2 regions of the Xanthomonas hydrangeae genome follow, and region 2 is predicted to be linked to the other one. Evidence: predicted binding sites of a transcription regulator. Region 2 holds the regulator's gene; the other holds the start of a gene.
What was found. The regulator FliA, encoded in region 2, starts transcription of late flagellar genes. The targets are predictions, from matches to a motif close to TAAAGTTTNNCNNNCNNNGGCCGATAA.
Positions count from the first base shown of each region.

Region 1 (14,743 bases), 300 kb from region 2:
TCCTTTATTGCAGAAGACCCATCGGCATCGCCGTTGACCAATGCGAACAACGCATCCGCATCGGCTTCGAGCACATGCGCCGAACGCGCCAGATCGTCGACCATCCGCGCCTGATCGCGCGCCTGCACGCCAATGGATTGCAGCGCCGTGTTGGCGGTCGAAATATCCTGCGCCTGCTCCTGGCTGGCGGCGGCGATCTGCTCCACGGTTGCGGTCACACGCAGCACCGAGCCGACCATGTCCTGCATCACCACACCGGCCTGTTCGGCCAGGCGCGAACCATCGCCAACCTGATCGGTCGCGTTGTCGATCAGGGAACGAATCTCCTTGGCCGACACGCTGCAGCGCTGCGCCAGACTACGCACCTCGGTCGCCACCACTGCAAATCCACGCCCCTGCTCGCCGGCGCGCGCCGCTTCCACCGCCGCGTTGAGCGCCAGGATGTTGGTCTGGAAGGCGATGCCGTCGATCACCTCGATGATCTGGCCAATGCGATCGGTCGCCGAACGAATGTTGGCGGTGGTCTTGACCACCTCGGCGATGACCTCGGCACCGCGTCGCGCAACATTGGCCGACTCTTCGGCCATGCGCTGCGCCGACCCCGCGCTCTCGGAATTGATGCGCACGGTCTCCGCCAGCTGATCGATGGTGGTCGAGGTCTGCGCCACTGCGGTGGACTGCGAAGATGCGCGGCTCACCAGCTCCTCATTGCTGACCGAAATATGGTGCGCCTCGCGCTGCACGTTCTGCGCGATGCTCATGGTCTGCTGCATCAACTCGCGCATGCGCTCGGCCGAGCGCACTTGATCGGTCACATCGGTGGCGTACTTGACCACCTTGTACGGCCGCCCTGAGACATCCAGGATCGGGTTGTAGGAGGCCTGTATCCACACCGCGCTGCCGTCCTTGCGCAGCCGGCGATAACGGCCCGCGTCGAACTGCCCACGCGCCAGCTTCGCCCAGAAATTGCGGTACTCCTCGGAGGCGCCATACACCGCATCCACGAACACGCGATGGTGCTGCCCGACCGCTTCGGCGGCCGGATATCCCAAAATCGCCAGGAAATTATCGTTGGCGCTCAGCACGTGCCCTTCCAGATCGAATTCGATCACGCCCATCACCTTGTCGATGGCCTGGATGCGGCCATCCGCATCGGCCGAATCGATCACCTGACGGGTCACCTCGGTGGCGTACTTGACCACCTTGTACGGGCGCCCATGCTCATCGAGTACCGGGTTGTAGGACGCCTGGATCCACACGTCCTGCCCATCCTTACCAACGCGCTTGTAGCGCCCCGCATCGAATGCGCCGCGCCCGAGCTTTTCCCAGAACGCGCGATAGGCCGCCGATTGGCGCGTGGACGCATCCACGAACATGCCGTGATGCTGGCCGCGGATCTCATCGAGCCGGTAACCCATCACCTGCAGAAAATTCTGGTTGGCATCGAGCACGGTGCCATCCAGCGAAAACTCGATGACCGCCATGACCCTGTCGATCGCATCGATTCGCCCTTCGAAATCGGCGGTCTGGCGCACCTGCGCCGTGATGTCGGTGGCGTACTTCACCACGCGATAGGCGTTGCCGGATCGATCCAGCAGCGGGTTGTACGACGCGTTGATCCACACCTCGCGCCCGTGTTTGTCCAACCGGCAAAAGCGCCCGGCGTTGAAGTCGCCGCGCCGCAGCGCCGCCCAGAACTGACGATAGCTTTCGCTGTCGCGATCACTGGCAGTCACGAACATGCGGTGATGCTGGCCGACCACCTCGTCCAGCCGATAGCCCATCAAGGACAGGAAGTTCTCGTTCGCATCCAGAATGCGGCCATCCAGATCGAACTCGATCACCGCCATCACCCGGTCCACCGCATTGGCCTTGTGCTGCAGCCCACGGCCCCAGAAAGAGAACAGGCGTCCAAGCAGTGGCGGTAGGCGCATCACGTTGAAGTCCGAGATATATGTCACGTGTTTAGCGACCTATACCGGAGTTACTTGAACCGCTTCATGCAGCACGTTTGAGGCGATTCAGATGCTTTCGCGACAACCAAATGCCTGATGGAGGATGCGGCGAGCCGACTGGCAGCAAGCATGCTGCGCAGCTCACTCGAAAGGACTTGCAACCCATCCCGCGATGCAAATAAAAACGCCCGCAAATCAAAGATCTGCGGGCGTCTAGAACACTGGCGGAGCGAGAGGGATTCGAACCCTCGATAGAGCTTTTGACCCTATACTCCCTTAGCAGGGGAGCCCCTTCAGCCGCTCGGGCATCGCTCCAGTTTCACGTCCTGCCGCGTTGTCCGTGGCAGGCCGCGAAGAATACCGGGTAAGGGGGGTTAACGTAAACCCTTTGCGACAATCAATTCGAAGAATCGTCGCCGTGATGCGCGCCGGAAGCGACCGGCTCATCGCCACGCTGGATGCGCTGATAGATTTCTTCGCGGTGCACAGCGACATCTTTCGGTGCAGTGATGCCAATGCGCACCTGATTACCCTTGACGCCGAGCACGGTAACAGTGACCGAGTCGCCGATCATCAAGGTTTCGCCTACCCGGCGAGTGAGGATCAACATTTTTCAAATCTCCTGGAACCGGTGGGTTTCCCACCAGCATCGACGGCCTCCTGATGAGACGCGTCTATAGGTAAAGGGAATAGACCGGAAATGGTAGCGGCAGATCCTGCCAGCCAGCAAGGCATGGCAGGACAAGTGTTCAGCCCAAGTGTTGCTTGACCCAGGAGTGCACGCCGTCGAGCGCGGTCGCAAGGGCGGGCCCGTCCTCGCCACCACCCTGGGCGAGATCCGGACGGCCACCGCCCTTGCCCCCGATCTGACTGGCGACATGGCCGAGGAGTTCCCCTGCCTTCACCTTGCCAGTTGGGCTACCGTTCACGCCGGCAACAAGCGCGACCTTGCCGGCAGATGCACCCGCCAGCACGATCACCGAATCGCCCAATTGCTGCTTCAGCCGATCCATCGCATCGCGCAGCGCCTTGGCATCGAAGCCTTCCAGACGCACAGCGATAACCTTGACTCCGGCGACATCGACGGCGCTGGCGCCAAGATCTGCAGTCGCACCCGAGGCCAGCTTGGCCTTGAGCGACTCCAGCTCACGCTCCAGACGCTTCTGGCGCTCGGTAAGTGCGCGCACCTTGTCGACGACTTCAGTCGAATTGCCGCCGAGCAGATGAGCGGCCTCAAGCAGACGACGCTCTTCGTCGGCCACATAGTCCAGCGCGCCCTGCCCGGTTACCGCTTCGATACGGCGCACGCCCGAAGACACGCCACCCTCGGAGGTAATCTTGAACAGGCCGATATCGCCAGTGCGGGTGACATGGGTACCGCCGCAGAGTTCGGTCGAATACCCACCCATCTTCAGCACACGCACGTTCTCGCCGTACTTCTCGCCAAACAACGCCATCGCGCCGAAATCCAGCGCTTCCTGCATGGCCATGTTGTGCACTTCGACACTGTGGTTGGTACGGACCTCGGCGTTGACCTTGCGTTCGATCACCGCGAGCTCGTCGGCCGTGATCGGCTGAAAGTGCGAGAAGTCGAAACGCAGACGGTCCGACGCAACCAACGATCCCTTCTGCTGGACGTGCGTGCCCAACACTTCGCGCAAGGCCGCATGCAGCAGATGCGTGGCCGAGTGATTGAGGATGGTCTTGCCGCGACGCTGCACGTCGATCCCGCCGGACAGCACATCGCCCAGCGCAAGCGCGCCTTCGGTGATGCGCCCCACATGACCATGGAACTGCCCGGCAAACTTCTGCGTATCGGCAATGTCGATGGAGACACCGGTCCCGCTCAGCTGACCGCTATCGCCGACCTGACCACCGGACTCGGCATAGAACGGTGTGCGGTCGGTGAACACGATGACCTCGTCACCGGCGTCGGCGCGTTCGACCGGACGGCCCTGCTTGAGCAGCGCAACGACCTTGAGCGCATCGGCGTCGTAGGCTTCGTAGCCCAGAAACACCGTCGGCGACATCGTAGCGACCAGATCCGCAGGCAATGCCACGCCACCACCGAACTTGCCTGCGGCACGCGCCGTCTCGCGCTGACGCTCCATGGCGAACTCGAAGCCCTCCATGTCCACACGCAAGCCGCGCTCGCGTGCGATGTCGGAGGTCAGATCGACCGGAAATCCGTAGGTGTCGAACAGACGGAATGCATCGGCACCGGGAATGACCTCCTGCGAGCGCGAAGCGACGTCGTCGAAGATCTTCATGCCGGCGTCCAGCGTTTCGGCAAAGCGCTCTTCCTCGGCAAGCAAGGCGCGCGCGACCGTCGCTTGAGCGACCACCAGCTCCGGATAGGCCTCACCCATCAGCTCGACCAGGGTCGGCACCATCTTGCTGAAGAACGGCTGGCGCACGCCCAGCATCCAGCCATGGCGCAGCGCACGCCGGATGATCCGGCGCAACACATAGCCACGACCTTCGTTGGAGGGCAGCACGCCATCGACGATCAGGAACGAACAGGCGCGGATGTGATCGGCGATCACCCGCAGCGACTTGTTTTCCAGATCGGCAACGCCGGTCAGCGCGCTGGCCTTGCCGATCAACGCCTGGAACACGTCGATTTCGTAATTGGTATGCACATGCTGCAGGATCGCAGCGAGACGCTCCAGACCCATGCCGGTATCCACACACGGGGCCGGCAACGGGATCAAGGTGCCATCGGGCTGCCGATCGAACTGCATGAAGACCAGATTCCAGATCTCGATGAAGCGATCGCCATCCTCGTCCGGCGAACCTGGCGGACCGCCGGCGATGTGATCGCCATGGTCGAAGAAGATCTCGGTGCACGGGCCGCATGGACCGGTATCGGCCATCTGCCAGAAATTGTCGGAGGCATATGGCGCCCCCTTGTTGTCGCCGATGCGCACGATGCGGCTTTCCGGGATGCCGATCATGTCGCGCCACAGCGCGAAGGCTTCTTCGTCGGTGTGGTAGACCGTGACCAGCAGGCGGTCGGCCGGCAGCTTCCAGACCTGGGTCAGCAGTTCCCATGCCCAGCTGATGGCGTCCTTCTTGAAATAATCGCCGAACGACCAGTTGCCCAGCATTTCGAAGAAGGTGTGGTGGCGCGCGGTATAGCCAACCGAATCCAGATCGTTGTGCTTGCCGCCGGCACGCAGGCAGCGCTGTACGTCGGCAGCACGCACATAGCTGCGCTTTTCAGCGCCGAGAAAGACGTCCTTGAATTGGACCATGCCCGAGTTGGTGAACAGCAAGGTCGGGTCGTTGCCCGGCACCAGCGGTGCGGACGGCACGATGGTGTGGCCCTTGCCCTCGAAGAAGGCAAGGAAGTCACTACGGATCTGGGAAGTGCTGTATTTGGCAGGTGCGTTCATGTGCTGGCATTGGGCGGGCGGCGGTCCCGGTCACCCAATGAATGTGGGCGCAGACGAGCGGAACAACCTTAAACCACAAAGGGTAGCAGGCCTGACGCCCTCAGTCCTCAAGGTCGAAGCGCGTGGCGCTACGAATGCTGTTGCCATCAAAACCACGCCGGGCCAACAGATCGGCGGCCTTGCGCCGCTGCGGCAGATCCAGCGGGCCTTGTTCGCCGAACCGGCGACGGATCAGATCGCGTGCGTTTTCGGTCCAATCGCCTTCAAAGGTCGCCATGGCAGCACTGATGGCCTCGCTATCCAGACCATGGGTTCCGAGTTCGGCGCGAATATGCAGTGGACCGTAGCCCGAGCCTGCACGATTACGAACAACCGACGCCGCGAACCGGGTGTCGTCCTGCCAGCCTTCGCCAGCGAGACGCTCTACGGCAGCCTCGGCAGCTTCCGGCTCTATGCCGCGTGCCAGCAGCTTGCGGTTCAATTCCTTGCGCGAATGCTCGCGACGCACCAGCAATCCGAGTGCGCGTTGGACCGGCGTCTGCTCCTTGAACCGGCGTCCCCGCTTTGGCGCGGGCTCTTGCTCGTCCATCGTGAGGTGTCCTGAATCACCAAATCGCTGCTCAACCAATGCGCCGTCCATGGCGCCTGCCCTCCTGGCCTTCGATAGATCTACCGCGAAACGCGGCGGCACTGACTCCACCGTCCCCGCGATAGAAAAACAAGGAGCGAACATCAAAACCTGTTGCGCTGCTGTCAGGCAGGTGCAGCCAGCGTTAGAGACGAGCACCTACCACTCGTAGCCTGCGCTTCCTGCGCACCGCCCCACCTTATCTAACAGTTATCCGCCAGGTTCTTCTGGCTGCTCTTATCGCTCATTCCTTCTCGGCGTCGTCGCCTGCTTCACGCGGCGCTTCGGCGGGCTGGAACTTCTCGCGCAGCTCGGCTTCCAGCTTGATCGCAACCTGCGGGTTGTCGCGCAGATAGGTCCGGGCGTTGTCCTTGCCCTGCCCGATGCGCTCTTCGCCGTAGCTGTACCAGGCGCCCGCCTTATCGACCAGCTTGGCTTCCACGCCCATGTCGATCAATTCGCCCTCGCGGCTGATGCCTTCGCCGTAGAGAATTTCGGTCACGACCTGCTTGAACGGAGGCGCCAGCTTGTTCTTGACGACCTTGATCTTGGTCTGGTTGCCGATGATTTCATCGCCCTTCTTGATCGCGCCGATACGACGGATATCCAGACGCACCGAGGCGTAGAACTTCAGCGCATTGCCGCCGGTGGTCACTTCCGGGCTCTGGCCCGGCATCATGACGCCGATCTTGTGGCGCAGCTGGTTGATGAAGACCACCAGGGTGTTGGAGCGCTTGATGTTGCCGGTCAGCTTGCGCAGCGCCTGGCTCATCAGACGGGCCTGCAGACCCGGCAACTGATCACCCATCTCGCCTTCGATTTCCGCCTTCGGGGTCAGCGCGGCGACCGAGTCGACCACCACGATGTCCACCGAGCTCGAACGCACCAGCATGTCGGCGATTTCCAGCGCCTGCTCACCGGTGTCCGGCTGCGAAAGCAGCAGGTCGTCAACGTTGACGCCCAGCTTGGCGGCGTAGATCGGATCCAGTGCGTGCTCGGCATCGATGAAGGCTGCGGTGCCGCCCTTCTTCTGGCATTCGGCAATCGCCTGCAGAGTCAGGGTGGTCTTGCCCGACGATTCCGGACCGTAGATTTCGACCACACGGCCCTTGGGCAGGCCACCGATCCCCAGTGCGATGTCCAGCATCAGCGAGCCGGTCGGAATGACTTCGACGGCCTCGATCACACGGTCGCCCATGCGCATCACCGAGCCCTTGCCGAATTGCTTTTCGATCTGGCTCAGTGCGGCGGAAAGGGCGCGCTTCTTGTTCTCATCCATCTGGGTGATCCTTGTCAGTGATTTCGGTGTAGGGCTAATGTAACGGCGGTGTATCGCACAGGCTGAGACTGGCGGCGACACACTCAGATTAGGGATGCGGGCATTACGGCGGCAGCGGGGAATCCTGCGGTACCGGCTCGGGAAAAAGCCAGCACGCCCATCGGCGCACTGCTCAGCGATTTGGCCTCAATAGCCCGCAATACAAGCCCTCGATCGCGAAATCCTGATCCGGCAACACCTCGATCGGCGCGTAGTCCGGGTTGCGCGGCAGCAGCCGGATCCGGTCCTTGCCGATCTTCAGCAGTTTGACCGTGATCTCTTCATCGATCCGGGCCACCACGATCTGCCCCGAGCGTGCGTCACGGGTGCGATGCACACCGATCAGGTCGCCATTGAAGATGCCTTCGTCGCGCATCGAATCGCCTTGCACCTTGAGCAGGTAGTCCGGCGAGGGCGAGAAGAACACCCGGTCCAGCACCACGAAGTCGTCCGAACCGATATCCGCGCCGATCGGCAGGCCCGCCGCAACGCGCCCCAGCACTGGCAGACGCAATACGTCGTCGCGGACAGGCTCGCTTGCCGGCGGTGTGCGCGCCTGCACGCCCCGCCCGGCCAGGCGGATGCCACGCGCCTGACCCGGAACACGACGGATCGCGCCCGCCTGCTCCAGCGCCTCCAGGTGGTACTGCGCTGCGCGCACACCCTTGAAGCCGAAGGCACGCGCGATCTCGGTCTGCGAGGGCGGCACGCCATCGGCGTCGATGCGCTCGGCGATCAAGGCCAGGATTGCTTGCTGGGTATCGGTCAGTTCCATGGTTAGTAGTATTACTACTAACCGGCGCCTGCGCAACCGTTGATTACGGCTTTGATCTGAAATCCGACCAACGGGTTGCAAGCAGCAACATCGAAGCCAAACGGCTGCGCTAACGCCGGCTGCGCCAGATCGAGAACAGGATCCAGATGCCGCACAGTGCCGCGCCGATGAAACCGCCGACACCCAACGCCAGCAGCCAGCGACTGGCACTGCCGCCGACGCTGTTCATGACGATCGATGAGCCAATCACCAACGCGGCGGTGACAATACCCATGGTGAGCCGATTGGCGGCACGATCGACCTGCTCGCCAAACTCGCGCAACGCACGCGTTTCGACATGCAGTTGCAGCTTGCCGCGACGCGCGGCCTGCAGCAGCCGTTTGAGATCGCGCGGCAGATCGCCAAGTAGATCGATCGCCCCGGTCACGGTACGCCGGCTGCGCCGCAACATCGCGCTCGGTGCGTAACGCTGCAGCACCACGCGTTCAAGATACGGGCGTGCCTCGCTGGCCATATCGAAATCCGGGTCGAGCTGGCGGCCCATGCCTTCGAGCGTGAGAAACGCCTTGATCATCAATGCCAGATCCGACGGCAACGTGAGCCCGTGATCGCGCAGAATGGAAGTGACATCGCCAAGCATTGCGCCGATGCGCAGTTCCTTCAACGGCACGCCGCGATACTCGTCGACGAAGGCGCCGATGTCCTGCTGCAAGCGCGGCTCATCGACATCCAGATTGGTGCCGGCCCATTCCAGCAGCACGTCGATGACTGCTTCGGCGTCATAGCTCACCATGCCGTGCAGCAGTTGCGCGACCTGGAACCGGCGCTGCTCTGAAACGCGCCCGACCATGCCGAAGTCGATCACCGCAATGCGCCCGTCACGCAGATAGAAAATGTTTCCCGGGTGCGGGTCGGCATGGAAACAGCCATCCTGCAGCACCATCTTGAACACGATGCCGGCACCGGTGCGTGCAAGCGCCTTGCGGTCCAGGCCGGCCGCATCGACTGCGGCCAGGTCGCGCCCGGGAATACCGTCGATGAACTCCTGCACATTCAGCGATTCGCAGGTCCACTCCCAATACACCTTTGGCACCACGACATTGGGGTCGTTGGCGAAATTGGCGGCGATGCGTTCGGCATTGCGGCACTCGGCGGCGAAGTCGAGTTCGCGCCGCAGGGACGCGGTGAATTGCTGTACGACTTCGGCGGGGCGATAGCGCTTCAGGTCGGGGGCACGCGCTTCCACGATCTCCGCCAGCCGCGCAAGCAAGCGCAGATCCGCATCGATGGTGTCGCCGATGCCGGGGCGGCGGATCTTCAACACCACCGGTGTGCCATCGGCGAGCCAGGCCCGATGCGTCTGCGCCAGCGATGCGGCAGCCAACGGTTGCTCGTCAAGGCGCGCGAAGATGCTCTCAGGCTCGGCGCCCAGCGCTGCAACCAGTTGCGGGCGGATCTGTTCGAACGGCAGCGCGGGCACTGCGTTCTGTAGCTCGCTCAACTCCTCGATCCATTCCTGCGGCAACAGGTCCACGCGTGTGGCCAGCACCTGCCCGAGCTTGACGAAGGTCGGCCCGAGTTCTTCCAGGGCGCGCCGCACGCGCATTGCGGCGGACATGCGCAAACGGCCCTCGGCGTTATGCCAATGCAACAGCTTGCCGGCACGTTCGAGCACATCGGCCAGGCCAATGCGGCGCACCACATCGCCGAACCCGTAACGAATCAGGACCGCTGCGATTTCCTGCAGACGTCCGAGGTCACGAACGGTGCCTAGCGCTTCCCACATCAGTGCACCGCCCGTGCGTGTGCGGCAGCCAGGCGCTGCACGCGTGCAGGAGGTGCAGCGCGTTGCGGGTCGTCGAAGATCGACCGCATCGGAGCTGTGTTCCGAGACGATCCCGGTGCCATGCAGGCACATGCATCATCACGCACGCGCGGGGTCATCGAGTGACCGGCAGATGTGTGTGCAGGCGGTTGAAAATAGGCGCCCGGGCGATCCAGAGACGCGAGCCGTCTGCCAACTGCCTCTGGCATGGACGAAAACAACACAGGGGCGAAAATCAGATGCATCGGCACGCAGCTCAACAACGAGAGCTTGTTTGTAGCCGATCTGCATGACGATGTCGCGCCTCTCTCTACATCAGGCTTAGCCCACGTTAGATCGTGCTTGCTGTAACGCGTCCGTGTAACGCTGCCGGGAAGTCAGGCGAAACAGGCTCAAAAACGCAGCCGTAGCGTCACCCCATACGTGCGCGGCGCCCCCAGAAACGCATTCCACGAACCAGCCTGGAGTGGCGCGTCGATGACGATCTGCCGATAGGTTTCATTGCCGAGATTTTCTGCCCATGCTTCCAGCAGCCAACGCTTGTCGTTGGCGCCGATGCCGAAGCGCGCATTGAGCAAGGTGTAGCCCGGTTGCGATTTTTGCGGATCCAGATCCGAGCCTGCGTTGTATTCGGAGCTGTACTTGGCGCCAACGTTGAAACGGCCCGTGAGCCGGTTGCCAAGCGCGCGTTCGTAGGTCACCGACAGATTGGCCGACCAGCGCGGCGCAAAACTCAAACGGCTGCCCGGCAGCAGCGCCAGATCCGCATCCGGCAAGAGATCGTCGCCATAGCGGGTGTCGGTATAGCTGAGCCCGCCTTGCAACATCAGGCCGGGCACTGCGCCCTGCCACAGGATTTCGGCATCGATGCCGCGCGACACCACGCTGGGAATGGCACGCACCACAAAGCTGGTTCCCAGGAAGTTGTTGAGCTGAAAATCGCTGAAATCCTGATAGAACAGCGCTGCATTCAACAGCAGGTTGCCACCGAGCCAGGTGCTCTTGGCGCCGAGCTCGTAGCTGTCGACGAACTCGCCCGGGAACGCGGTGTCATCCACCGGCAGGATGCCCTGCACGCCGCTGGACAAGCCATCGGAGGACTGCACGCGATCCAGATTGAAACCGCCTGCCTTATAGCCACGCGCCGCCGACACATACGTCATCAGCGCATCGTTCCAGCGATACGCCAGCTTCGCGGTACCGGACCACTCGCGCTCGGTGCGTTGCTGCTCGGTCCGACGCCCATCATGGGCAACATTGGCCCAAGGCAGACAGGTGAAGCCGATCACTTGCGGTGCGATCGTCGGCACCGCAGATGCGGGCACACCGCGCGCCACCAGCGCCGCACCGATCCGCCGTAATGCAGCCGGATCGACCTGGCCGCTAGGCGCGAAATAACTGGCGCACGCCGGGCTCCCATCGGGATTCTGGAATGCCGATCGCAGCGTTTTGTTCTCGTAGGTGTAGCGCAATCCCACCACGACATCCAGCGCGTCGGTGGCGTGCCAGGTGTTGTTGGTGAACAGCGCGGCGCTGGTGCCATCCTGCCGAAAGCGGTCCTGGCTACCCTGGCCGCGGAACAGCGTGCCGGCCGGCAAGCCGGTGGCGTCGGCGAGAAAGCGCGTCGCATCCGCACGTGCGGCCAACGAAGGATTGACGCGTGCAAGCAGCACGCTGGACAGATACGGCTCGTACGCACTGCCGAAGCGATAGGACTCATTGCGATGCAGGGTTTCGTCTGCGTAAAACGCGCCGACCATCCAATCGAGACGCTCGCTCGATCCAGCCAGGCGCAATTCCTGACTGAAGGTCTTGAAACCGGTCAGCATCTCGTCCTCGCGCGGAGCGCGATAGAGGATGTCTGCAGCGCTGTAATCGAAATCCAGGCCGTTAACGGATTTCCAGTCGCGCAATGCGGTGATCGACGTCAGCACCGCCTCGCTCAACCACGGCGTGGTCCAATCCACCTGTGCCGACACACCCTTGTCCTGAATCTCCTGCGCGGTGCTGCGATTGCTGTAGGCACGCCTGCTTTGCGGCTCGGCACGCGCAGTGGTGCCCTGCCCGCCCGGCGTCAGCGCATCGATCAACGCCGCAGTCGGTCCGCGCTCGGTGGTCACCGTGACGCAGCAGTTCTCCTCACGGCGGGTGTCGTCGGCCGCAAGATTGATGTCCAGATCGTCAGTGGGCTCCCAAAGAAGCTGCACGCGCGCGGTGCGCAGATTCTGGTCGCCATCGTCGGTGGCGGTGCGCGGGCCAGCGCCGGTGACCACCTGCTCGAGTCCATCGCGACGCCGTCTGGCGACATACACGCGTAATGCGCTGGTGTCGCCCAGCGCATCGTTGAAGGCGGCGGCAATCCCGAGCGCGCCATAGTTGCCTGCGGTGATTTCGGCGTCGGCGCTGCGGGTAAAACTGGGCCGGCGCGTGACCACGTTGATGACGCCGGCCGAGGTGTTCTTGCCGAACACGGTGCCTTGCGGGCCTTTCAACACTTCGATGCGCTCAAGCTCTCCCAGGTCGGCAAAGCTCACGCCGTTGCGCGCGCGGGCCACGCCATCGATGACCACACCCACCGAGGATTCGAGCCCGGCATTGTCGCCAACCGTGCCGATGCCGCGAATGCGCACGGTGGTCTGGGCTGCACTTTGGCTGCTGGTCACGATCAAGCCGGGCACCAGCATCTGCAGTTCCTTGATGTCGTGCACGCCGCTGTCCTGCAACAGCTGCTCGGGCAGTACCGAAAGCACCACCGGCACGTTCTGCAGCGATTCCTCGCGCTTTTGCGCGGTGACCTTGAGCGCTGCCAGCGTTGCCGGCTCCTTCGGATCCGGCTGCGCCGTTGTCTGTGCACACAGCGGCGATACCTGCATGCCCGCAAGAAGTGCGAGCGCAAGCGTGGTGCCACGTTGCTGATCCATGCCCATGTTGTCCCCCAACAAAGCGCGCAGGCGATGCAGTACGGCGAGCGCCGCAGTTCGCGTGACGTCACACCTTACCGGGTTACCGACAAGGAGCAATGCAGGTAAACGAACACGCGGAGCGCGTGACGAATGCGGCTGTCATTCGATACGCATTGGAGCCATGCGTCAAAAAAATGACCACGCATCGTCGAGCGAGAATTGCGGCGTTGCGAGTCACCTTCGCGCGACACCTCAGACAGCGCATGTGCCAGAGCCGCTGGCGCGCAGATTACGCACCTATAGCAATGCGCTCAAACCGCGCAGCGCCGCAACCACGGTTTGCCGACGCACTGCATCGCGATCGCCGTTGAACTGGAACAGCTGCGCAGTGGCATAACCACCACGACGCTTCCAGCCGATCCACACCGTGCCGACCGGCTTGTCCTCGCTGCCGCCACCTGGCCCGGCAATGCCGGTCACCGCCACGGCGATGCTGGCGCCGGAATTGACTAAGGCACCGGACACCATTTCGATCACCGTTTCGCGGCTGACTGCACCATGCACTTCCAGCGTGTGCGGCCGCACGCCGAGCAAGGCCTGCTTGGCCTCGTAGCTGTAGGCAGCCATGCCGCAATCGAACCAGTGCGAAGAGCCCGCCACATCGGTCACCGCCTTGGCGATCCAGCCGCCGGTGCAGCTCTCGGCGGTGACCAGGCGCTCGCGCGCGGCAAGCAATTGCTGACCAAGGGTTTCGGCCAGCTGCTGCAGTTCGAAATCGGCGGACATGGACATGGGCACGGGAATAAAGAGGCAGCGAACGTTTTAGCCCAATTCGTCGCATCTGTCTGCGGCAGCTGCAGAAACGACGCAGCCACGACGTGGCAGAGGTTCAGTGGCGATATGCGCAAGGCAGGCGTACTGCTCGGCCCGCGCCGGATCGACTCGGGCGTTCTGCACAGTCGAGCCAACCCGACTGTGCAGTGCCGATCACGATTCCCAGTCTTCGCGGCGATCCGGCAGCATCGCGCGCAGCGGTGCGCCGTCTTCGGTGGCGGCGAGCCGCTCGGCTTCGACCATCGGCAGATCGACGTCCAGCAACCAGCCATCCTCGTCGGATTGCTCGTTACGCACCACTTCCAGCTGATGCAGCCTGGAACGCAAGCGCCCCGCCGACGGCGGCAGCCGCAGCTGTCCGGTCAGATGACGCAGATCCAGCCGCTGGCCGAGTGCGTGCTGCAACTCTTCCAGCCCGCGTCCATCGCGCGCAGAGACCCACACGCGTTCGCGCCGCGCCTGGTCGGGGATGCCGTCCTGTGCGTCGTGACGCACTTGCGCGCCTTCGATCTTGTCGATCTTGTTGAACACCAGCAGCTGCGGCAGATCGCCCGCGCCGACGGCATGCAACACCTCATCGACCTGGCGGATGCGTTCTTCGCGCAACGGGTCGGCTGCATCGACGATGTGCAACAACAGATCGGCGTCGCGTGCTTCGGACAGGGTCGAGCGGAACGCGGCGACCAGTTGGTGCGGCAGATCGCGTACGAAGCCGACCGTATCGGCCAGGATCGCACTGCCGCCCGGCAACGCGATGCGGCGCACGGTGGGATCGAGCGTGGCGAACAATTGATCGGCCACATAGGCCTCGGCACCGGTCAACGCGTTGAACAGCGTCGATTTGCCTGCGTTGGTGTAGCCGACCAATGCAATGCGCGGCAGTTCGCTGCGCATGCGCGCGCGACGCATCTGGGTGCGCTGCACCTCGACCTTTTCCAGCCGCTGCTGCAACTGCTCCACCCGCTTCTGCAGCAGGCGGCGGTCGGTTTCCAGCTGGGTTTCGCCGGGGCCGCGCAAGCCGATCGCACCGCCGCGCTGACGCTCCAGGTGGGTCCAGCCACGAACCAGCCGGGTGGCCATGTGCCGCAACTGCGCCAGCTCGACCTG
Region 1 is NZ_CP103836.1:4,209,277-4,224,019, reverse strand. It holds gene NYR97_RS18065 (methyl-accepting chemotaxis protein) at 1-1,907, opposite strand, end outside; tRNA gene NYR97_RS18060 (tRNA-Ser) at 2,178-2,270, opposite strand; gene csrA (carbon storage regulator CsrA) at 2,353-2,565, opposite strand; gene alaS (alanine--tRNA ligase) at 2,705-5,353, opposite strand; gene recX (recombination regulator RecX) at 5,454-5,942, opposite strand; gene recA (recombinase RecA) at 6,226-7,260, opposite strand; gene lexA (transcriptional repressor LexA) at 7,433-8,074, opposite strand; gene ubiB (2-polyprenylphenol 6-hydroxylase) at 8,184-9,860, opposite strand; gene NYR97_RS18025 (TonB-dependent receptor) at 10,292-12,826, opposite strand; gene NYR97_RS18020 (CinA family protein) at 13,100-13,594, opposite strand; gene hflX (ribosome rescue GTPase HflX) at 13,790-14,743, opposite strand, start outside.
Region 1: a site for FliA is predicted at 1,966-1,992, ahead of NYR97_RS18065 (methyl-accepting chemotaxis protein). Genes of this name have one in related genera too.

Region 2 (14,743 bases):
CGATGACCGAAACCGCCGACGGTACATTGTGGGTGGCCGGCTTCCAGACGCTGTTCGTCGGCAACGAACACGGCTTCCGCAGACTGGCGCCGTACGAGGCCGAGCATCTGCAGGAAGGCATGCTGCTGGCCAGTCCGCCGTGGGGCACGGTGCTGGCAAACGGCGGCACGCTGGAGCGGCTGAGTGCACGCGGCAACGGCCGCTGGCATAGCGAGCCGCTGCTGGATACCGCCACCCGCGTGCGCGTGCCCGAGTTATCCAAGGTGTTGAGCCTGTCGGTGGATGGCGACACCTTGTGGGCCGGCTGTGCCAAGCGGCTATGCGCCATCGATGCGCAGCGCAAGGTGCAGGTGTACGGGCCCGAGCAAGGCGTGCCGGAAGATCGCTGGTACAGCGTGCTGCGCGACCACGACGGCGCATTGTGGGTACGTGGCACCGGCACCCTGCTCTACCGCGCACCGGGCGCGGCCACCTTCAGCGTGCGGCCGCTGCCGTTGCTGGATGGCAGCACCGTCGGGCAGCAGGCGCCGCTGGTGCTCGACCGCGAGGGACGGGTGCTGGTGCGCCGCAACGACGGACTGGTGCGCTGGGAAAACGGCCAGTGGCGCAGTTTCGGCACCGAGAACGGGCTGCCGCCGGGCAGCAGCGATGCCATCGTGGTGGACCGCGACGGCGACATCTGGATGACCGTGGACGGCGAAGGCCTGGTGCGCTGGGCCGGCTACGAGTGGATCGAGAACTGGGACGCCTCGCAAGGCATGCCAGTGGCGCCGACCTGGTCGATCGCCCGCGATGCGCAGGGCGCGCTGCTGGTCGGCAACGAACATGGCGTGGGCCGCCAGGCCAACCCCAACGCACGCTTCGTGCCCGCGCTGCTCGCCTCCGGCATTCAGGTGGTGGGTATGGCGCGCAGCGCCGACGGCAGCCTGTGGACGCTGAACTCGGCCGGCTTCGTGCGCCGCAACTGGCCGGATGGGCGCAGCGCCGAGGTCGCCAAACTTCCGCGTACCGGGCGGCGTCTGATCATCGACCGCCAGGGCCGGCTGTGGGTGCTCACTGCCGGTGGCCTGTTTGCGCTCGAACGGCCGCTGGACGGCGGCACGCTGCAGATGGTCAGCCAGATGCCGGCCATCGCCTACACCGATATCCAGCAGACTGCCGACGGCACGTTGTGGGTCTCCAGCGCCAATGGCCTGTTCCGGCTGCAGGGCGCGCGCTGGTCGAAGGTGAAGGTAAAGGTCAATGGCGGCGCCTCCGACCCGTGGATCAGCAAATTCCATATCAGCGACAGCGGCGAAGTGTGGCTGGCGTTCTATCGCGCCGGGCTATGGCACGGCCTGTTGCTGGACGAAGAAGTGGATCTGCAGGCGGTCAGCGATGAAGCGCTCGCCGACGTCAGCGTGTACCTGTTGCGCGGCGACAGTGTCGGCCGGGTCTGGGTGGGTCACGCACGCGGCGTGGAGGTCTACGACGGCGAGCATTGGGCGCATCTGTCGCAGTCGCAGGGGCTGTTGTGGGACGACGTGTCCGAAGCGGCGTTTGCCGAAGATCCCGATGGCTCGGTGTGGATCGGCACCGCGCGCGGGGTGAGCCATCTGCGCGACCCGGCGCGCCTGTTCGACCAGCGCCAGCCCAGCGTGCGTATCGACAGCGTCAGCCGCGGTGGGGTGCCGGTGCAGCGCGGTCAGTTGCTCGGCTGGAGCGACAGACCATTGCATATCGAGCTGTCCAGCATGGAGGTCTACGACGATCCCAGCCGGCTCACGGTGCGCTATCGCCTGCTCGGTCTGCACAACGAATGGATCCAGAGCGACACGCTGTCGATCGACCAACCGCCGCTGCCGTCCGGGCATTTCCGCCTGCAGGTGCAGCTGCTGGACCGCTACCGACGCACCACCTCGCCGATCGCCGACCTGCCGTTCGCGGTGGCACCGCTGTGGTGGCGCAGCCCGCCGGCAATCGCGCTGTATCTGCTGATCGGCAGCGCCCTGCTGGCCGGTTTGTGGCGCTGGCGGCACCGTCATCTGGTCGCGCGCGAGCGCATGCTCGCCGAGCTGGTCGCCGAGCGCACCTATCAGCTGGAGCGCGAAAAACGCGAGCTGGAAAGCGCCCGCGCTGCGCTGGCACTGAAGGCCAGCCACGACGCGCTGACCGGCCTGCTCAATCGCTCCGGCGTGCTCGAGGCGATGGCCGAAGAACTGCAGGCCTGCGCCCACGGTGCGCATCCGTTGGCGGTGGTGCTGATCGACCTGGACCACTTCAAGCTGGTCAACGACGAACATGGGCATCTGGTCGGCGATGCGGTGCTGGCCAAGGTCGGCGCGCGGCTGACCGCCTGCCTGCGCGATTCGGACCGCGTGGGCCGTTACGGCGGCGAAGAGTTGCTGCTGTTGCTGCCGGGCATGTCGCAACACAGCCAGCACCGGCTGCGCGCCATCCACGAAAAACTCAGCGTGGCCCCGTACGAAGTGGGCGCCGCCCGCCCGCTGCCGGTAACCTGTTCGGTCGGTGTGGCCTGGTTCCGGATCGGCGACACGGCGGCCACGCTGCTGGCGCGCGCCGACGAGGCGCTGTACCGGGCCAAGCGGTACGGACGCAATCGCATCGAACCGGAGGAGCCTGCGTCGTCGGTGGCATGAGCAGTCACTCCCACCACCCCAGTGCCGCGAACGGCTGCCGGGCCGATGTGCGCGATATGCCGCAACCGCCGTGCATGCGTGCGTACTGCATCCCAGCCGACGGCAAGGCTGCCGCGCATCTCGCGCCAGCGAGTCTCTGCGTCGCCACAACCGGCGCACAGTTGCCGTTGTCATGGCTGACCGCGGTAGTGGTGGTGGTGACGCTGGCCTTGCTGGTGTTGGCGCTGGTGATCTCGGTGCTGTCGCGGCGCTTCCAGCAGCGCACCGATGTGCTGGCGCAATCGCTGGCGCAGGCCAATGCCGAGCTGGTGCTGGCCGCGCTGCACGACCCGCTCACCCGCCTGCCCAACCGCGTGCTGCTGCACGAACACGTGCTGCAGAGCATCGACCGCGCCCAGCGCGACGGGCAGCGCTTTGCGGTGATGCTGATCAATCTGGATGGCTTCAAGGCGGTCAACGACGGCTACGGGCATCAGTTCGGCGACCAGCTGCTGGTGGCGGTGGCCGGGCGTATGAGCGCGCACCGCCGCGCCAACGGCAGCCTGGCGCGGCTGGGCGCCGACGAGTTCGCGCTGGTGTCCGACATCGCCGACCCCGAGGACGCCGCCGCGATCGCCGCGCATCTGCTGCAGGCGCTGGCGGTGCCGTTCCTGGTCGGCGACCAGGAGCTGCGCCTGAGCAGCAGCGTCGGCATTGCGCTATATCCCGAAGATGCCGGACCGGACGACGCCGGCAGCGAGCATCAACTGATGACCCATGCCGATGCGGCGATGCGCCACGCCAAACAGGCCGGGCGCAACCGCTACAGCTTCTTCGAGCGTTCGATGACCGGCACCACCCGCGAGCGCCTGCAGCTGCTGCAGGACCTGCCGCGCGCGCTGGAGCTGGGCCAGTTCGTGCTGCATTACCAACCCAAATACTGCGCCGAGGATGGCCGCCCGATCGGCGCCGAGGCGCTGATCCGCTGGCAGCATCCCGAACGCGGCCTGGTGCCGCCGGACAGCTTCATCCCGCTGGCCGAACGCAGCGGCATGATCGGCCCGCTCGGCAGCTGGGTGCTGCAGCAGGCCTGCCGGCAGATACGCGCCTGGCGCGAGGCCGGGCATGGCGACTGGCGGGTGGCGGTGAACCTCTCGGCCACGCAGTTGGCCTCGCCCAGCCTGCTGGACGAAGTAGCCACCACCCTGGCCGAGCATATGATTTCGCCCGGCCAGCTCACCCTGGAAATCACCGAAACCATGACCATGCGCGATGCCGATGCCTGCCTGCGCACGCTCGCCCAGCTCAACGCGCTGGGCGTGCGCATCGCCATCGACGATTTCGGCACCGGCTATTCCAACCTGCTCTACCTGCGCAAGCTGCCCGCACACGAACTCAAGATCGATCGCAGCTTCGTGCAGGCGATGGACACCTGCCCCGAAGACATCGCCATCGTCGCGGCCGTCGTGGCGCTGGCCCACACCATGCGCCTGCAGGTAGTGGCCGAGGGCGTGGAGACCACCGCCCAGCGCAACACCCTGGAACGGCTGGGCTGCGACCAGCTGCAGGGCTATCTGCTGGGCCGGCCGATGGACGCAGAGCGCTTTATCGCCACGGTGGTCGCCCAGCGCGATGGCGTGCGCCGCCAGGCCAGCTGAGCAAAAAGCATCAAAAAACGACCGTAGACCGGCATCCACGCTCAACGACCCGCCAACCGAGCCGAGCACCAGCCTGCAGTTGGTCAGCCCTCGCGCCCGATTCCCGACCTGCGGCCTCCCCGCTAACCACCCAACTACAGGACCCCGCCAGCGGCTCCACGCGCGGCCGCTGCGTCCCGATTCCCTAATCCGAATCCCCAATTCCGATTCCCGACTCCCCAATCCCAGCCCCACCAACTGGAACGCTGCTTGCATGAGCCAGGGCTGACAAGTCACCGGCACCTCCATGTCCGAGTCCGAAGACGGCGGCGAACGTACAGAGCTTCCCACCGAAAAACGCCTGCGCGAAGCCCGCGAGCAGGGCAACATCCCGCAGTCGCGCGAGTTGTCCACCGCTGCGGTGTTCGGTGCCGGCGTGTTCGCGCTGATGGCCCTGGCCCGCGGCATCGGCGACGGCGCCAGCGTCTGGATGAAGACCGCGCTCAGCCCGGACCCGAAAATGCGTGAAAACCCGATGGCGCTGTTCGGCCACTTCGGCGATCTGCTGCTGCAACTGCTCTGGGTAATGGTGCCGCTGATCGGCATCTGCCTGGCCGCCGGCCTGGCCGGCCCGCTGCTGATGAGCGGGCTGCATTTTTCCGGCAAGGCGATCATGCCCGACCTCACCAAGCTCAACCCGGCCAACGGGATCAAGCGCATGTGGGGCAGCAACAGCCTGGCCGAGCTGGTCAAGTCGGTGCTGAGGCTGCTGTTCGTCGGGCTGGCCGCCAGCCTGTGCATCTCCAAGGGCCTGCACGGCCTGCGCTCGCTGGTGAACCAGCCGCTGGAACAGGCCGTGGGCAACGGCCTGGACTTCACCAAGAGCCTGCTGTTCTACACCGCCGGGGCCTTGGTGCTGCTGGCCGCCATCGATGCGCCGTACCAGAAGTGGAACTGGCTGCGGAAGCTCAAGATGACCCGCGAAGAGATCAAGCGCGAGATGAAGGAAAGCGAGGGCAGCCCGGAGGTCAAGGGCCGCATCCGCCAGATGCAGATGCAGATGTCGCAGCGCCAGATGATGGAAGCGGTGCCCAAGGCCGACGTGGTGCTGATGAATCCGACCCACTACGCGGTGGCGCTCAAGTACGAGGGCGGCAAGATGCGCGCCCCGATCGTGGTGGCCAAGGGCGTGGACGAAATGGCCTTCCGCATCCGAGAAGCCTGCGAACAGCACCGGGTGGCGATCGTCACCGCCCCGCCTTTGGCACGCGCCTTGTATAGAGAAGCGCAAATCGGCAAGGAAATTCCCGTGAGACTCTATTCGGTCGTGGCCCAGGTGCTGTCCTACGTCTACCAGTTGCGTGGCTGGAACGGCGGCCCGATGCCGGAATTGCCTTCCCTCGAAGTGGATGAGTTCGGCAAGGGAGCCAGCGCATGAGCGCCCAACCCGCCCCGATGAACGCCCGCCGCGTCATGGAGTTGCTGCGCAACGGCCTGGGCGCCCCGCTGGCGCTGATGGCCATGCTGGCCATGCTGATGGTGCCGCTGGCCGCACCGGTGCTGGATGCCTTGTTCACCTTCAACATCGCCATCTCGCTGATGGTGCTGCTGGCGGTGATCTACGTGCAGCGCCCGCTGGAATTCACCATTTTCCCGATCGTGCTGTTGATGACCACGATGCTGCGCCTGGCGCTGAACGTCGCTTCCAGCCGCGTGATCCTGATCAACGGCCAGGACGGCCACGCTGCGGCCGGCAAGGTCATTGAGGCGTTCGGCCAGTTCGTCATCGGCGGCAATTACGCGGTGGGCATCGTGGTGTTCGCGATCCTGACCATCATCAACTTCGTGGTCATCACCAAGGGTGCCGGGCGCGTGTCGGAAGTGACCGCGCGCTTCATCCTGGACGCCATGCCCGGCAAGCAGATGGCCATCGACGCCGACCTCAACGCCGGTTTGCTGACGCGCGAGGAAGCCAAGGCCCGCCGCGAAGAAGTGCGCGAGGAAGCCGACTTCTACGGCGCGATGGACGGTGCCAACAAGTTCATCCGCGGCGACGCCATCGCCGCCATCATGATTTTGTTCATCAACCTCATCGGCGGCATGGCGGTGGGCATGTTCCAGCACGGCATGAGCTTTGTGGATGCCGCCTCCACCTACACCCTGCTGTCCATCGGTGACGGTTTGGTGGCGCAGCTACCGGCCTTGCTGGTGTCGTCCTCGGTGGCCTTGCTGGTCACCCGCGCCTCGCGTGCGCAGGACATGCGCGGGGCCATGATCAGCCAGGTGTTCGGCCAGCACCGCGCCCTTGCGGTGGCTGCGGCCATCCTGGGCCTGGTCGGCCTGGTGCCGGGCATGCCGAACGTCGCGTTTTTGACGCTCGGCCTGATCCTGGGCGTGATCGCCTGGAAAATGTACAAGCGCAGCCTGGTCATCCCGCCCACCGGCGATCCGGCCACCGACCCGAAGGCCGCTGCGGCGGCCACCGCCGCCCAGGCCAGTTCGGAACTGAGCTGGGACGAGCTGCGCCCGATCGACCCGCTGGGCCTGGAAGTGGGCTACCGGCTGATCCCGCTGGTGGACAAGAACCAGGGCGGCGAATTGATGGCGCGCATCAAGGGCGTGCGCCGCAAGCTCACCCAGGACATCGGCTTTCTGGTGCCGCCGGTGCATATCCGCGACAACCTGGAGCTGTCGGCCAACGCCTACCGCTTGTTGGTACACGGCGTACCGGTGGCCACTGCGGAAATCTATCCCGATCGCGAACTGGCACTGGACCCGGGCGGCGCACTCGGCCAGCTCGACGGCATTCCCGGCAAGGACCCGGCGTTCGGCCTGGACGCCACCTGGATCCAGCCGCATCAACGCGCCTACGCCGAATCGATGGGCTACACGGTCGTCGACCCGGCCACCGTGGTCGCTACCCATCTGTCGCACCTGATCCGCGAACACGCCCCGGAACTGCTCGGCCACGAGGAAGTACAGCAGCTTCTGGCGACCCTGGCCAAGACCGCGCCGAAGATGGTCGAGGACCTCACCCCGAAGGCGCTGCCGCTGTCGGTGGTGGTGCGGGTGCTGCAGAACCTGCTGATCGAACGCATCCCGGTACGCCAGCTGCGCAAGATCGTCGAAGCGCTGGTCGAACACGCCCCGCACAGCCAGGACCCCACCACCCTCACCGCCGCGGTACGCACCTCGCTGGGCCGTTTCATCGTGCAGGAGATAGCCGGCATGTCGGCCGAGCTGCCGGTCTACACGCTGGCTCCGCAGCTGGAGCGCGTGCTGCAGGAATCCACCCACGGCAACGGCGTGGCGCTGGAACCCGGCCTGGCCGAGCGCTTGCACCAGAGCCTGGCCGATTGCGTCGGCAAGCAGGAAGCCCGCAACGAACCGGCGGTGGTACTGGTACCCGGCCAGGTCCGCGCCGCGCTGGCCCGCCTGGTCCGCCACAGCGTGCCGACCCTGTCGGTACTGGCGTACAGCGAAGTACCGGAAGACAAGCGCCTGAAGCTGGTCGGCACGATCAGCTGAGGCTGACGCACCTCGTAGGAGCGCCCTTGGGCGCGACGGGCTCTACCGGGACGGCCCGTCGCGCCCAAGGGCGCTCCTACAACACGCCGGACAATCCGACGACATGCTGCGGACCAGGCAAGGTCGCCGACACCTGTAGGAGCGCACCTGGGCGCGAGGGCTTTACCGGGACGGCCCCTCGCGCCCAAGGGCGCTCCTACGAACCCACCCGCGCCCGGCCCTCTCGCTGCAGACAGGCGACCGACCACCGCGTCGGAAAGCCGCCACTCGTCCAAACCTCCAATCGATTGCACGACGCCAGCCGTTTTGAGGCTTTCCAGGCGCTCCAGGCTCGACCTCCCACCCGCCAGCGCATCCACCCGCACAGTGGATGCCAACGCATTGCGCCCCTAGAGAAAAGTCAATCAAACCAGTGACTTGGAATCTTGCAGCCGGGCCGATCGCACAGCTCCATCCTGTCCTGACCCTGCAGATCCCCGCGCCGGAACCCTGGCACCGCGTTTTGGCACGCCGCGTGCATTAGCTCTGGCGAGACCGCAGTCAGCTTGATCGCTGCAGGGCGAGCAGCAGCACTTGGAACAACCGAACGGGACAGGCAACTCATGACGCTGGCAACACACCCACATTCATCGCGCACCCGTCCGGCGTCCGGCGGGTCCCGTTCCTGGAGGCACTTGCCATGAAGATCAAACGCTTCGTTGCCCCGGACATGCGCACCGCATTCCGCATGGTGCGTGAAGAACACGGCCCGGACGCAGTGATCCTGTCCAACCGCCGTACCGCCGAAGGCATCGAGATCGTCGCTGCCAGCAACTACGACGAAGAACTCGTGCAGCGCGCTCTGGAAACCGCGCGCTCCGAGACTCCGGCCGCTGCGGCGGCACAGATCGAACAAGCACCTGCCCAGCATGCGTCGGTCCAGCAGGCCCCGGCCAGGCCGGCCGCGCCGTTCCACGCCCCGCTGAAGCCGGCCGGCGACACCGGCAGCAGCCAGCGTCAGCGTGTTGCCAGCGCCGCAGACGACATGATCGCCGCGATGGCGCTGCGCCAGCCGGTCAACGTGCCGCGCTCGGCGCCGGCCGCCGCACCGGTGCGGACTGCCGCCGCCCCGTCTGCCGCCGCTCAAGCATTGGCCCACGCCGTTGCGGTTACCGCCGCACCGCGCCAGGAACATGCGCTGTCGGCAGTGCCGGAACAGCTGTTCGCCGACTTCCTGACCACCGCACCGGTACAGGCTCAGGTGCACGCTGCCCCGGTGCAGGCACGCACGCCGATCATGGCCGCCGCGCTCGCCACCCACGCCGCTTACGGGCAGGACGACGACGAGCAGGACGACGACGGCTTCGACATGGACGACGCGCTGCCGCAGATCCTGCCGCCGGCCGCATTGCCGCCGCTGGTCGCCGCCCCGGTCGCCCTGGCCGCGGTGCCGGTCGCCGCCGCCCCGGTGCCGCAGAACGACGAAGAACTCAAGCAGCTGCGCGGTGAGCTGGCGCTGATGCGCCAGATGATCGAGCGCGAAATGAACCGCCTCACCGACGAGCGCCTGCGTGGCTCCCCGGTGCGTGCGCAGGCCCTGGAGCTGATGGACGACTACGGCTTCGACGCCGGTCTGATCCGCGATGTGGCCCTGCAGATCCCGGCCGATACCGAATTGCACCGCGGCCGCGGGCTGATGCTGGGCCTGCTGTCCAAGCGTCTGCCGGTGGCTCCGATCGACCCGCTGGAACGCGGCGGCGTGATCGCCCTGGTCGGCCCGACCGGTGCCGGCAAGACCACCACCATCGCCAAGCTCGCCCAGCGCTTCGCCGCCCAGCACGCCCCGCGCGACGTGGCCCTGGTCACCACCGACACCCAGCGCGTCGGTGGCCGCGAGCAGCTGCACAGCTACGGCCGTCAGCTCGGCATCGCGGTGCACGAGGCCGACAGCGCCGAGAGCCTGCTGGAACTGCTCGAGCGCCTGCGCGACTACAAGCTGGTGCTGATCGACACCGCCGGCATGGGCCAGCGCGACCGCGCCCTGGCCGCGCAGCTGAACTGGCTGCGCGCCGCGCACCAGGTCACCTCGCTGCTGGTGCTGCCGGCCAACGCCCATTTTTCCGACCTCGACGAGGTCGTACGCCGCTTCGCCCACGCCAAACCCCAAGGCGTGGTGCTGACCAAACTCGACGAGACCGGCCGCTTCGGCAGCGCCTTGTCGGTGGTGGTCGACCACCAAATGCCCATCACCTGGGTGACTGACGGACAGCGGGTCCCTGACGACCTGCACCGCGCCAATGCCGCCAGTCTCGTTCTTCGCCTTGAAGATTTGCGGCGCGCTGCCGATAAGCCCTGTACTCCGGAGCACAACCATGCAGTCGCGTGAATACGCCAAGCTGACCAACGCCTTCCCCCTGACGGCGACCCGTCCCGAGCCCTTGGGCCCGGTGCGCACCATTGCCGTGACCGGTGGCAAGGGCGGCGTGGGGAAAACCAACATTTCCGCCAACCTGGCCGTGGCCCTCGCCGAGATGGGCAAGCGCACCCTGCTGCTCGACGCCGACCTTGGCCTGGCCAACCTGGATGTGGTCTTGGGCCTGTCGCCCAAGTACACCCTGGCTGACCTGATCGCCGGCCGCTGCACGCTGGACGAAGTGATCATCGAAGGCCCGGGTGGCGTGCTGGTGGTTCCTGCCGCCTCCGGTCGCCGCCACATGGCCGAACTGGCCCCGGCCCAGCACATCGGCCTGGTCAACGTGTTCTCCGAACTGGAACGCGACCTGGACGTGATGGTCATCGACACCGCCGCCGGCATCACCGACAGCGTGCTGACCTTTTGCCAGGCCGCCCAGGACACCGTGGTGGTGGTCTGCGACGAGCCGGCCTCGATCACCGACGCCTACGCGCTGATCAAGGTGCTCTCGCGCGAACGCGGCGTGGACCGTCTGCAGATCATCGCCAACATGGTGCGCGACCCCAACGAAGGCCGCCTGCTGTACGACAAGCTGTCGCGGGTCTGCGAGAAATTCCTCGGCGACGTGTCGCTGAACTACCTCGGCCATGTGCCGCAGGACGACTGGTTGCGCTTGTCGGTACAGCGTCAGCAACCCGTCATCAAGGCCTACCCCGCCAGTCCGTCGGCGCTGGCCATCGCAGAAATCGCGCGGCGTACCTCGCGCTGGCAGGCACCCACGGTGCCGCGCGGCAACGTCGAGTTCTTTGTCGAACGCATCATCCAACGGGGAGTCGCCGCATGAGTACCGCTACCGCTACCGCAACGACGGCCACAGCGCAGTACCGTGCAGTGCAACGCAACAACGCCAACGACATCGTCACCCAGCACGCCGACCTGGTGCGCCGCATCGCCCACCATCTGGCCGCGCGCCTGCCGGCGAGCGTGGAAGTGGACGACCTGATCCAGGCCGGCATGATCGGCCTGATCGAAGCCTCGCGCAGTTACGACTCCGACCAGGGCGCCTCGTTCGAAACCTATGCCTCGATCCGTATCCGCGGCTCGATGATCGACGAGATCCGCCGTGGCGACTGGGTGCCGCGCTCGGTACACCGCCGTGCCCGCGACGCTGCTGCTGCAGTACGCAAGATCGAACAGAACACCGGCCGCGCCGCCGCCGCCACCGAAGTGGCCGCCGCGATGGAAATGCCGCTGCCCGATTACCTGCGTCTGATGGAAGACGCCGCGCGCGGCCAGGTGCTGAGCCTGGAGTCGCGGATCGAAGATCACGGCGAGCTGGACACCACCGCCAAGGGTGGGCCCAACCCACAGCAGATGATGGAGCGTGGCGAGTTCGGCCGCGAGCTGGGCAAGGCCATCGGCCAGTTGCCCGAGCGCGAGCAGCTGGTGCTGTCGCTGTACTACGAACAGGAATTGAACCTGAAGGAAATCGGCGCCGTGCTCGGCGTCAGCGAATCGCGCGTCTGCCAGATCCACGGCCAGGCCGTGGTGCGTCTGCGCGGCCGCCTCAAGGTCTTCGAACTGGCCGATGCCGGTGTCGAAATTGACGACTAATTTTTTCGCGTATTTTTTCGTGTTAGGAGCTTGATGTGAACAAGAACATGCGGATTTTGATCGTGGACGACTTCTCGACGATGCGACGTATCGTCAAGAATCTGTTGGGCGATCTTGGCTTCACCAATACCGCAGAGGCCGAAGACGGCAACAGCGCATTGGCTGCGTTGCGGGCCGGCCCGTTCGATTTCGTGGTCACCGACTGGAACATGCCCGGCATGACCGGTATCGACCTGCTGCGCAACATCCGCGCCGACGCCAAGCTCAAGCACCTGCCGGTGATGATGGTGACCGCCGAAGCCAAGCGCGAGCAGATCATCGAAGCGGCCCAGTGCGGCGTGAACGGCTACATCATCAAGCCGTTCACCGCGCAGACGCTGGAAGAAAAGCTGGGCAAGGTGTTCGAACGTCTGGCGGCGACCGCCTGATGAACGCCACCGTGGAAACCAATGCCGAACGCGCTGCCTTGATCGACCGCCTGCAAGGCGCGCTCGATGCACTGGAAAGCGGCGACGAAGCCGCCTGGAAGCGCGAGGTCGACCACCTCGCCGCCTTGCGCACCCGTCCGATGATGCAGGGCCTGAGCCGGCTCGCACGCGAACTCGGTCAGGCGCTGGGCGAACTGCCCACCGTGCCCGAAGAAGCCGGCGAGCTGGACGATGCGTGTTCGCGCCTGGACCACGTGGTGGAAATGACCGAAAAGGCCAGCCATCGCACGCTGGACCTGGTCGAAGAATGCCGTGAGCTGGCCAACCAGCTGCGCGACGGCGGTCTGAATCAGGACCAGGGCGCGCTGATGGACAAGATGCGCCACAACCTGACCGAACTGTCGCTGGCGCAGAGCTACCAGGACCTGAGCGGGCAGATCATCCGTCGCGTGGCCGGCATCGTGCGGCGCGTGCACGAAGGCTTCGGCGCACTCGGCCTGCCGCCCAAGAGCACCGAGCCGAAGAAAGACGACGGCGGTCTTGCCGGTCCTGCAGTCAAGGGCCTGGACCGTCACGCGGTGTCGCAGGACGACGCCGACGACCTGCTGTCCGGATTGGGGTTGTAACCATGAGTGCTGTTCCAGACGATATTGCTGCCGATTTCATCGTCGAGGCCCAGGAAATCCTGGATCGCCTCGGCGAACAGCTGGTCGCGCTGGAACAGGCACCGGACGAAGCCGACCAGCTCAACGCGGTGTTTCGCGGTTTCCACACGCTCAAGGGCGGCGCCGGCTTTCTGGCGATCAAGCCCATGGTCGAGCTGTGCCACGCCGCTGAAGAAACCCTCGGCATGGCGCGCTCCGGCCAGGCGGTGCTGCAGGCGCATCACTTCGATGCCGCGCAGCAGTCGCTGGATTATCTGCAGGCGATGCTCGATGCGATGGGCTCGGGCGAAACCGTGCCGCACGCACCGGCCTCGCTGATCGCGCAGTTCGATGCCAAGAGCGGCCCGCCGGCGGTCAAGGCCGCACCCAAGGCCGCATTGGCTGCGGTGGCTAACGCCGCGCACGACGACGGCCACGCACCGGCGCCCGGCGCCAAAGCCGCGCCCAAAGCAGCCGCAAAAGGTGCCGAAGCCGAACAGACCGTGCGCGTTGATACCAAGCGCCTGGACGCCATCGTCAACCTGATCGGCGAACTGGTGCTCTCGCGCAATCGCTTGAAGACCCTGCGCACCCGCCTGCGCGACGAAGAACTCGATCGCGCGGTCAGCGTGCTGGATATCGCCACCGCGCGCCTGCAGACCGCAGTCATGCGCACCCGCATGCAGCCGGTCAGCAAGGTGTTCTCGCGCTTCCCCAAGGTGGCCCGCGACGTCGCGCGCACCTTGTCCAAGGAAGTGGAGCTGGAACTGATCGGCGCCGAGACGGAACTGGACCGTAATCTGGTCGAAGCCCTGGCCGATCCGCTGGTGCATCTGGTGCGCAACGCGATCGACCACGGCATCGAGTCCCCTGCCCTGCGCGAAGCCACCGGCAAACCGCGCAGCGGTCATGTGCGGCTGTCTGCGCAGCAGGAAGGCGACTACGTCAGCATCGAGATCCAGGACGACGGCGCCGGCATCGACCCCGAGCGGCTGCGCGAAATCGCGCGCAACAAGGGCCTGATCGACGCCGAAGCCGCTGCCCGTCTGAGCACCGACGAGTGTCTGCATCTGATCTTCATGCCGGGCTTCTCGACCAAGGCCGAGGTCACCGACATCTCCGGCCGTGGCGTCGGTATGGACGTGGTGCAATCGCGCATCCGCGAACTCAGCGGGCAGATCCAGATCCAGTCCGAACTGGGCCGCGGCAGCCGCTTCATGATCCGCGTGCCGCTGACCCTGGCGATCCTGCCTACGCTATTGGTGCAGGCCGGCGAAGCGGTGTATGCCTTGCCGCTGGCACGCGTGGTCGAGGTGCTGCACGCCCCGCAGACCTCGCTGGGCTGGTTCGACGGCCGCGCCGTGCTCGACCGCCGCTCGCATACCCTGCCCCTGATCGACCTGCGCCGCTGGCTGGGCGTGCCCGCCGAACAACCGCCGCTACTGACCGTGGTGCTGCTGCAGGCCGGCGAAACCCGCTTCGGCCTGGTGGTGGACCAGGTCCGCGGCCGCGAGGAAGTGGTGATCAAGCCCCTGCCCCGCGCCCTGCGCGGCCTGCCCGGCTATGCCGGCGCCACCCTGATCGGCGACGGCCGCATGGCGCTGATCCTGGATGTGGATGGATTGCGCTCCAGCGATCATTGAGCTTCGGGAATCGAGAATCGAGAATCGAGAATCGAGAATCGTCAAGACGATCCTGGATGCCTGATCTAACGACAACGGCCGCGTACTGCGGCCGTTGTTGTTTCACTACCAGCATCGCTTTCGATCTATGTCGCTACGCGCGCAGGCATGCGGGAGATGGTTTGGCGACGGTCAGGCTGCCGTGGAAGTGAACCTGGAACCGTTATTTCCCATCCAGCTAATATCTAAGCACCTTAAAC
Region 2 is NZ_CP103836.1:4,507,444-4,522,186, reverse strand. It holds gene NYR97_RS19055 (ligand-binding sensor domain-containing diguanylate cyclase) at 1-2,639, shown strand, start outside; gene NYR97_RS19050 (putative bifunctional diguanylate cyclase/phosphodiesterase) at 2,696-4,276, shown strand; gene flhB (flagellar biosynthesis protein FlhB) at 4,563-5,693, shown strand; gene flhA (flagellar biosynthesis protein FlhA) at 5,711-7,783, shown strand; gene flhF (flagellar biosynthesis GTPase FlhF) at 8,463-10,148, shown strand; gene NYR97_RS19030 (MinD/ParA family protein) at 10,135-11,019, shown strand; gene NYR97_RS19025 (RNA polymerase sigma factor FliA) at 11,016-11,789, shown strand; gene cheY (chemotaxis response regulator CheY) at 11,825-12,217, shown strand; gene NYR97_RS19015 (protein phosphatase CheZ) at 12,217-12,843, shown strand; gene NYR97_RS19010 (chemotaxis protein CheA) at 12,846-14,504, shown strand.